Regions from separate parts of the Edwardsiella sp. EA181011 genome, predicted to be linked through region 1. Evidence: predicted binding sites of a transcription regulator. Region 1 holds the regulator's gene; the other holds the start of a gene.
The links. The regulator CRP, encoded in region 1, controls carbon source genes, mostly activating them, when cyclic AMP is high. The targets are predictions, from matches to a motif close to ATGTGANNNNNNTCACAT.
Positions count from the first base shown of each region.

Region 1 (3,609 bases):
ATATGCTAGGTTGTTATCTGGCCGAAGAGCAGGCGCAGGCCCCGCTGGAGGCCGCGGTCATGGTCTCGGCGCCGCTGGTGCTGTCGGCCTGCGCGACGCATCTGGAGCACGGCGTGGCGCGGATTTACCAGCGTTACCTGTTACATGAGCTCAAGCAGAGCGCCCGGCGTAAGCTGCGCCGCTATCCGGAGATGCTGGATCTCGATCCGCTACAGCTGCGGCGTATGCGCAGGCTGCGCGAATTTGACGATCAGATCACCGCACGCCTGCACGGGTTTCGCGATGCGGATGACTACTATCGGCGCTGCAGTGCCCTGCCGCGGCTGCCGACGATCCGTCAGCCGCTGTTGATCATTCAGGCGCGCGACGATCCCTTTATGACGTCGGCGGTGATCCCGCCGCCGGGATCGCTGCCGTCCAATATCGAATACCAGCTGACGGCGTTTGGCGGCCACGTCGGCTTTATCGGCGGTACGCTGCGACATCCTCTTCCGTGGCTGGAGCAGCGCATTCCCGCCTGGTTAGCCCCCTATTTGGAGTAAAACGCGTGATCATTCCCTGGCAACTGATAGCCCCAGAGACGCTGGATAGCCTGATCGAGGCCTTCGTCCTGCGTGAGGGGACCGACTATGGCGAACAGGAGAGGTGCCTGGCGCAGAAGGTGGAAGATGTGCGGCGCCAGCTGAAGTGCGGTGAGGCGGTCGTGGTATGGTCCGAGCTGCATGAAAGCGTCAATATTATGCCGCGCAGCCAGTTTAAGGGCGCGGATTAGCGCACGTTGGCGTATTTTCCCCGCGGCGCCCGGCGCCGCACTGTGCAAATAAAAGGCAAAAGCGCCGCGAACGGAGAAAAAACGGCGGCGAACAGTGAGCTATTCCATGCTGAAGCGAGACAGTGCGAGACAGTAAGGCCAAGCTATGTTACAAACTAAGCCGACATGCACCTTTAATGGAATGAAGCGGGTATAGATCAAGATCGCCGGGGATCATCTCCCTTAGGCTATGGAAACTATATTCGACAAGTGCAGTGCTATAGCAGGTTACTAGGCAGTTTCCCGGCCCCGTCCGGCGGGGGTGCGTTTGGCGCACCGGGGATGCGATAACAACAGAGGATAATAGCGAATGGTTCTCGGCAAACCGCAAACAGATCCAACTCTCGAATGGTTCCTGTCCCATTGCCATATTCATAAATATCCGTCCAAAAGTACCTTGATTCACCAGGGTGAAAAAGCGGAGACGCTTTATTACATCGTAAAGGGATCTGTAGCGGTACTGATTAAGGATGAAGAGGGTAAGGAGATGATCCTCTCCTACCTGAACCAGGGCGACTTCATTGGCGAGCTGGGGCTGTTTGAGGAAGGGCAGGAGCGCAGTGCCTGGGTGCGGGCGAAGACCGCCTGTGAGGTGGCTGAAATTTCCTACAAGAAATTCCGTCAGCTGATCCAGGTTAACCCGGATATTCTGATGCGTCTGTCTGCCCAGATGGCGCGTCGTCTGCAGGTCACGTCAGAGAAAGTCGGTAACCTGGCCTTCCTGGATGTGACTGGCCGTATTGCCCAGACGTTGCTGAATCTGGCCAAGCAGCCGGATGCGATGACGCACCCAGACGGCATGCAGATTAAGATCACCCGTCAGGAGATCGGCCAGATCGTGGGCTGCTCCCGTGAAACGGTAGGACGTATTCTGAAGATGCTGGAGGATCAGAACCTGATCTCGGCACACGGTAAAACCATCGTCGTCTACGGGACGCGTTGATTTTGCGCCCGCGCCGCATGGGCGGCGCGGAATCTTCAACCCATCCCCAGGATGGTGCTCATGTGGCGGCGGTTTATCTACCACCCTGAAGTGAACTATGCACTGCGCCAGACGCTGGTTTTGTGTCTGCCGGTGCTGTTCGGGCTGATGGTAGGCCAGCTGCAGCAGGGGCTGCTGTTTTCTCTAGTCCCAGTCTGCTGCAATATCGCCGGTCTTGACACCCCCCATAAACGCTTCTTTAAACGCCTCGCGGTGGGCGGCACCCTGTTTGCGCTCGGCAGCCTGTTACTGCAGATGGCCCTGCTGTGGTCGGTGCCGCTGCCGCTAGCCATGCTGCTTTTGGCGCTGCTGTTTGGCGTCAACGGCGAGATCAGTCCGCTGCACGCCCGTTTACTGCCGGCAACGCTGGTTGCGGCCATCTTCACCCTCAGCATGGTGGGGATGGTGCCCGTCTGGCAGGGGCCGCTGCTGTATTTGGTCGGCACGATTTGGTATGGCGCCTTCACCTGGTTTTGGTTTGTCCTGTGGAAAGGGCAGCCGATCCGCGAAACTCTGAATCAGCTGTACCTGGAGCTGGCGGACTACATCGAGGCCAAGTATAGCCTGCTCACGCAGCACAGTGACCCGCAGACGGCGCTGCCGCCGCTGCTGAACCGCCAGCAAAAGGTGATGGACCTTATCAGCGTTATCTACCAGCAGATGCACATGCTGTCCCTGGTCCATAACCCGGAGTATAAGCGGTTGGTGCGCTACTTTCAGGTGGCGCTGGATTTACAGGAGCATATTACCGTCAGCCTCTCCCAGCCGGAGGAGGTACAAACGCTGGTGGCGCGGAGCCAGGCGGAGGCGATCATCCGCCGCAATGCGCAGGTGGTGGCCGGGCGTCTGCGGGTGCTGGCGGATGACATTCTGTACCACCGCTACCCACAGCATTTCTCTATGCGCAGCGAGGTGTCGGCGCTGGAAAAGCTGGCCAGCCGCTACCCGGAGAATCCAGTTGGGCAGTTCTGTCTGCACCACTTTAGCCGGATGGCGCGTTTGCTGGAGCGACAGCGTCCGCTCTATCAGCGTCAGCTGATGGCGACCCAGCAGCGGCTGCCGTTCTGGCCGGCGCTGCGCGCCTACTGCTCCCTGAGGTCGGGCGCGCTACGCAACGCGCTGCGTCTGGGGCTGACGTTGGCGGCCGGCAGCAGGCTGGGGATCCTGCTGGCGCTGCCTAAGCCCTATTGGATCATGCTGACCACCATGCTGGTGATCCAGAATGGCTATAACGCGACGCGGGTGCGTATTCAGCACCGGGCGATGGGCACCTTTGCCGGTCTGATCATCGCCGCCGGCCTGCTGCAGCTGACGCTGAGCGAATATGTGATGCTGCTGGTGATGCTGCTGGTGACGCTGGGCGCCTACCTGGTGCTGCGTAAGAATTACGGTCTGGCGGTGATTGGCTTTACTGTCAGCGCCGTATTCACCCTGCAGCTGCTGGCGCTGAACGGCTCGCACTTTCTGGTGCCGCGCCTGGTGGACACGCTGCTGGGCTGTATTCTGGCCTTCGCCAGCACTATCTGGCTGTGGCCGCAGTGGCAGAGCGGGCTGCTGCGTAAAAATGCCCATCAGGCGCTGGAGGCCTATCAGGATGAGCTGCGCCTGTTGCTCTCCGCCGAGCCGGGTGTCAGTGAGCTAGCCTATGCCCGGATGCGCAGCAATCAGGCACAGAACACGCTCTACTCCTCGCTGAGCCAGGCGATGCAGGAGCCGGGCTTTGATTCGCGCTACCTGGCGGACATGCGGCTGTGGATCAGCCACAGCCAGTTTATTGTCGAGCATTTGAATGCCATGACCATTCTGGCGCGCGAGC
Region 1 covers NZ_CP011364.1:891,675-895,283, forward strand. Annotated here, with positions in the region: gene QY76_RS03970 (hydrolase) at 1-542, shown strand, start outside; gene QY76_RS03975 (YheU family protein) at 548-772, shown strand; gene crp (cAMP-activated global transcriptional regulator CRP) at 1,122-1,754, shown strand; gene QY76_RS03985 (YccS/YhfK family putative transporter) at 1,815-3,609, shown strand, end outside.

Region 2 (3,609 bases), 210 kb from region 1:
GCGCGAGGAGAAGATCGCGCTGCTGGCGCAGGTCGATCGGGTGGCGCGGGCGGCCGATGCCCGGGTTCAGGAGGTGAACGCCAGCCTGACCGGGGTGTATGAGCTGGTGCTGGTGGCCGCCAGCGACGGCACGCTGGCGGCGGACGTACGGCCGCTGGTGCGCCTCTCCGTCAGCGTGCTGGTAGAGCAGGATGGCCGCCGTGAGCGCGGCAGCAGCGGCGGCGGCGGCCGCTTTGGCTATGACTACTTCCTGACCCCCCGTGACGGCGAGGTGTGTGCCGATGCTTATGCGCGCGAGGCGGTACGCATGGCGCTGGTCAACCTGCACGCCAAGGCGGCGCCAGCCGGTACCATGCCGGTGGTGCTCGGCGCCGGCTGGCCGGGGGTGCTGCTGCACGAGGCGGTCGGCCACGGGCTGGAGGGGGACTTTAACCGGCGCGGCACCTCCGTGTTCAGCGGTCAGCTGGGCCAGCAGGTGGCCTCGCCGCTGTGTACCGTGGTGGACGACGGTACGCTGGAGGCGCGGCGCGGCTCGCTGGCGGTGGACGACGAAGGGGTGCCCGGCCAGTACAACGTGCTGATTGAGAACGGAGTGCTGCGCGGCTATATGCAGGATAAGCTCAACGCCCGCCTGATGGGGATGGCGCCGACCGGCAACGGCCGCCGCGAATCCTATGCCCACCTGCCGATGCCGCGGATGACCAACACCTATATGCTGGCCGGCGAGAGCACGCCGCAGGCGATTATCGAGAGCGTGGAGTATGGGTTGTATGCCCCTAACTTCGCCGGTGGTCAGGTCGATATCACCTCCGGTAAGTTTGTCTTCTCCACTTCGGAAGCCTATCTGATCGAGAAGGGACGGATCACCCATCCGGTGAAGGGGGCGACCCTGATCGGCTCCGGCATTGAGGTGATGCAGCAGATCTCGATGGTCGGCAACGATCTAGCGCTGGATAAGGGCGTCGGGGTCTGCGGCAAAGAGGGGCAGAGCGTGCCGGTCGGCGTCGGCCAGCCGACGCTGAAGCTGGATGCGATGACCGTCGGCGGCACCGCCTGAGTTCGGCGCGATTCGCCACGGTATGTCCCGCGGGCCGGCATTTGCCGGCCCGCGCTATTTCTCCTGGCGGGTATCGCGGAAGGTGTCTGCCATCTGGGCAAAATAGTCGCTTAGGTACTCTAGACAGAGACGCAGCTTGACGGGCAGGTGTGCCTTTTGGGCGTACAGCGCATACACCGGGCGCGGGGTGGACTGGTACTGGGGGAACAGGATCTCGACCTCTTTACGCCGCACCGCGTCGATCACCCACATCAGCGGCAGATAGGTGATCCCGGCCCCGGCGTTCAGCCAGCTCAGCAGGGTCTGAGCATCATTGGTGTGGAAGCGTCCGCTGGGCATCAGCCGCAGCGACTCCCCCTCCGGGGCGATCAGCGTCAGGTCGTGGGCGGGCTGGCCGCTAAAGTTGAGCCAGCTATAGCTGCCCAGCTCGGCGGGACTCTCCGGGGTTCCGTGTCGCTGCAGGTAGCCTTTGGCGGCGCAGATCACCATGGGCATGGCGCCCAGGGCGCGGCAGAACAGGCGTGAGTCCTGGAGATCGCCGGCGCGGACTACCAGATCCAGCCCGTCGGCGATCAGGTCGGGCGCCGGGACGCCGGTGACCAGGTTGACCGACAGCCCGGGATATTCGGCCAGCATCCGGGCGCTGATCGGCGCCAGAACGTTTTGCGCCATGGTGGCCGAGCAGCCGATGCGCAGGGTGCCGCTGGGGGTATTGTTATAGGCGTACAGCTGTTCGTGCACCTCCTGGGCCTCCTGCAGCATCTTGCGACAGCCCTGATAATAGATGCGTCCAGCTTCGGTCAGGCTGATGCGGCGGGTGCTGCGGTTGAGCAGCCTGATCTGCAGGGCGCGCTCCAGCTTGGTAATGGTCTGGCTGATGGATGACACGCTCATCGCCAGCTGCGCTGCGGCGCCGGTAAACGAGCCGCACTCGACCACCCGAGCGAAGATGGCCATACGCTTTAATCGCTCCATTTTTAATCCTGTCTTAATGGTGGTGGCCGAATTCAGAACCATCTGCCTGTTTTATGCGCATTTTTTCTTATCGACAATAGATAATCACCGCTGATTGTTTATTTACAATAAAAAGTGATTTGCGTCACAGATTATATATCCACGCGGCGCATTAGGCTAACATGTCCCTGCGCCGCCGATGTCGGGGCGCATCTGTTCCGCCCTGCGCCTGCGGCGCACATCGCGTAACCGCCACCCCTTTTCTCTGTCCGCCGTCTTTTGTCGTCAGCTTCGTGCGGGCATGCGTCGTTAAGTAAGGATTTTGCCATGGGAACGCTGCCCGTGATGGTGCTGTTTGGCCTCTCTTTTCCGCCGGCCTTTTTTGCGCTGCTGGCGGCTCTGCCCTTGTTCTGGCTGCTGCGGCGTCTGCTGCAGCCCAGCGGGCTGTACGACATGATTTGGCACCCCGCGCTGTTTAACTGCGCGCTGTACGGGTGTCTGTTTTATCTGGTGAGCTGGCTTTTTATCTGAAGGGGGTTTTGTGAAGCGTTGGATTGGACGCATGACGCGAGTGGCCATTACGCTGGCCTTACTGGCGCTGGCCGCGCTGGCGGTCTTCAAGGCCTGGGTGTTCTATACCGCCTCTCCCTGGACGCGGGACGCGCGTTTCAGCGCCGACGTGGTTGCCATCGCCCCCGACGTCAGCGGGCTGGTGGAGAACGTGCAGGTACAGGATAACCAGCGGGTGGCGCAGGGGGCGGTGCTGTTTCGCATCGATCCGCAGCGCTACCGCGCGGCGCTGGCGCAGGCCGAGGCGGACGAGCGCTACTATCAGGCGCTGGTGACGGAGAAACGGCGAGAGTCGCAGCGCCGGGCCGAGCTGGGTGGGCGCATCGTCGCCCAGGAGAGCATCGATCTCGCCTACAGCGCGCTGGCGGCGGCCGAGCAACAGTTGGCCCGAGCGCAGGCGACCCGAACCTTGGCGCAGCTGGATCTGGAGCGCACGGTGGTGCGGGCGCCGGCCAGCGGCTGGGTGACCAACCTGCAGGTTCACGGCGGCGAGTTTATCAACCGCGGGGTTAACGCCGTGGCGCTGATTAAGCAGAACAGCTTTTACGTGCAGGCCTATATGGAGGAGACCAAGCTGGCCGGAGTGCGCCGCGGCTCACCGGCGCAGATCACCCCGCTGGGCAGCGATCGCATTCTGCACGGCACGGTAGACAGCATCTCCGCCGGGGTCAACGACAGCAGCGCGACGCCGGGGCGCAAAGGGCTGGCGACGGTGGACTCCAATCTGGAGTGGGTACGTCTGGCGCAGCGGGTGCCGGTACGTATTCGCCTGGATGCGGCGACCCAGGCGCATCCCTATCCGGCGGGTACCACGGCGACGGTGGTGATCGGCACCGGCGGTGAGACACAGGCCGCGCGTCCGGCGCCGTATCGGCGCCTGCTGCAGCGTCTGCGCGAGTTCGGCTGAGCTGGGGGCGAAGATGCTGCATCCACGTGTACTCCGCCTGCGCTTTGCCTGCAAGCTGACGCTGGCGATCGTCCTGTCGCTGCTGCTCGGGTTCTATTTCGGCCTGCAGACGCCGCGCTGG
Region 2 covers NZ_CP011364.1:1,097,943-1,101,551, forward strand. Annotated here, with positions in the region: gene tldD (metalloprotease TldD) at 1-1,057, shown strand, start outside; gene aaeR (HTH-type transcriptional activator AaeR) at 1,112-2,032, opposite strand; gene aaeX (p-hydroxybenzoic acid efflux pump operon protein AaeX) at 2,339-2,542, shown strand; gene aaeA (p-hydroxybenzoic acid efflux pump subunit AaeA) at 2,553-3,488, shown strand; gene aaeB (p-hydroxybenzoic acid efflux pump subunit AaeB) at 3,502-3,609, shown strand, end outside.
Region 2: aaeR (HTH-type transcriptional activator AaeR) is a predicted target of CRP. The motif match lies at 2,145-2,162, and genes of this name have one in related genera.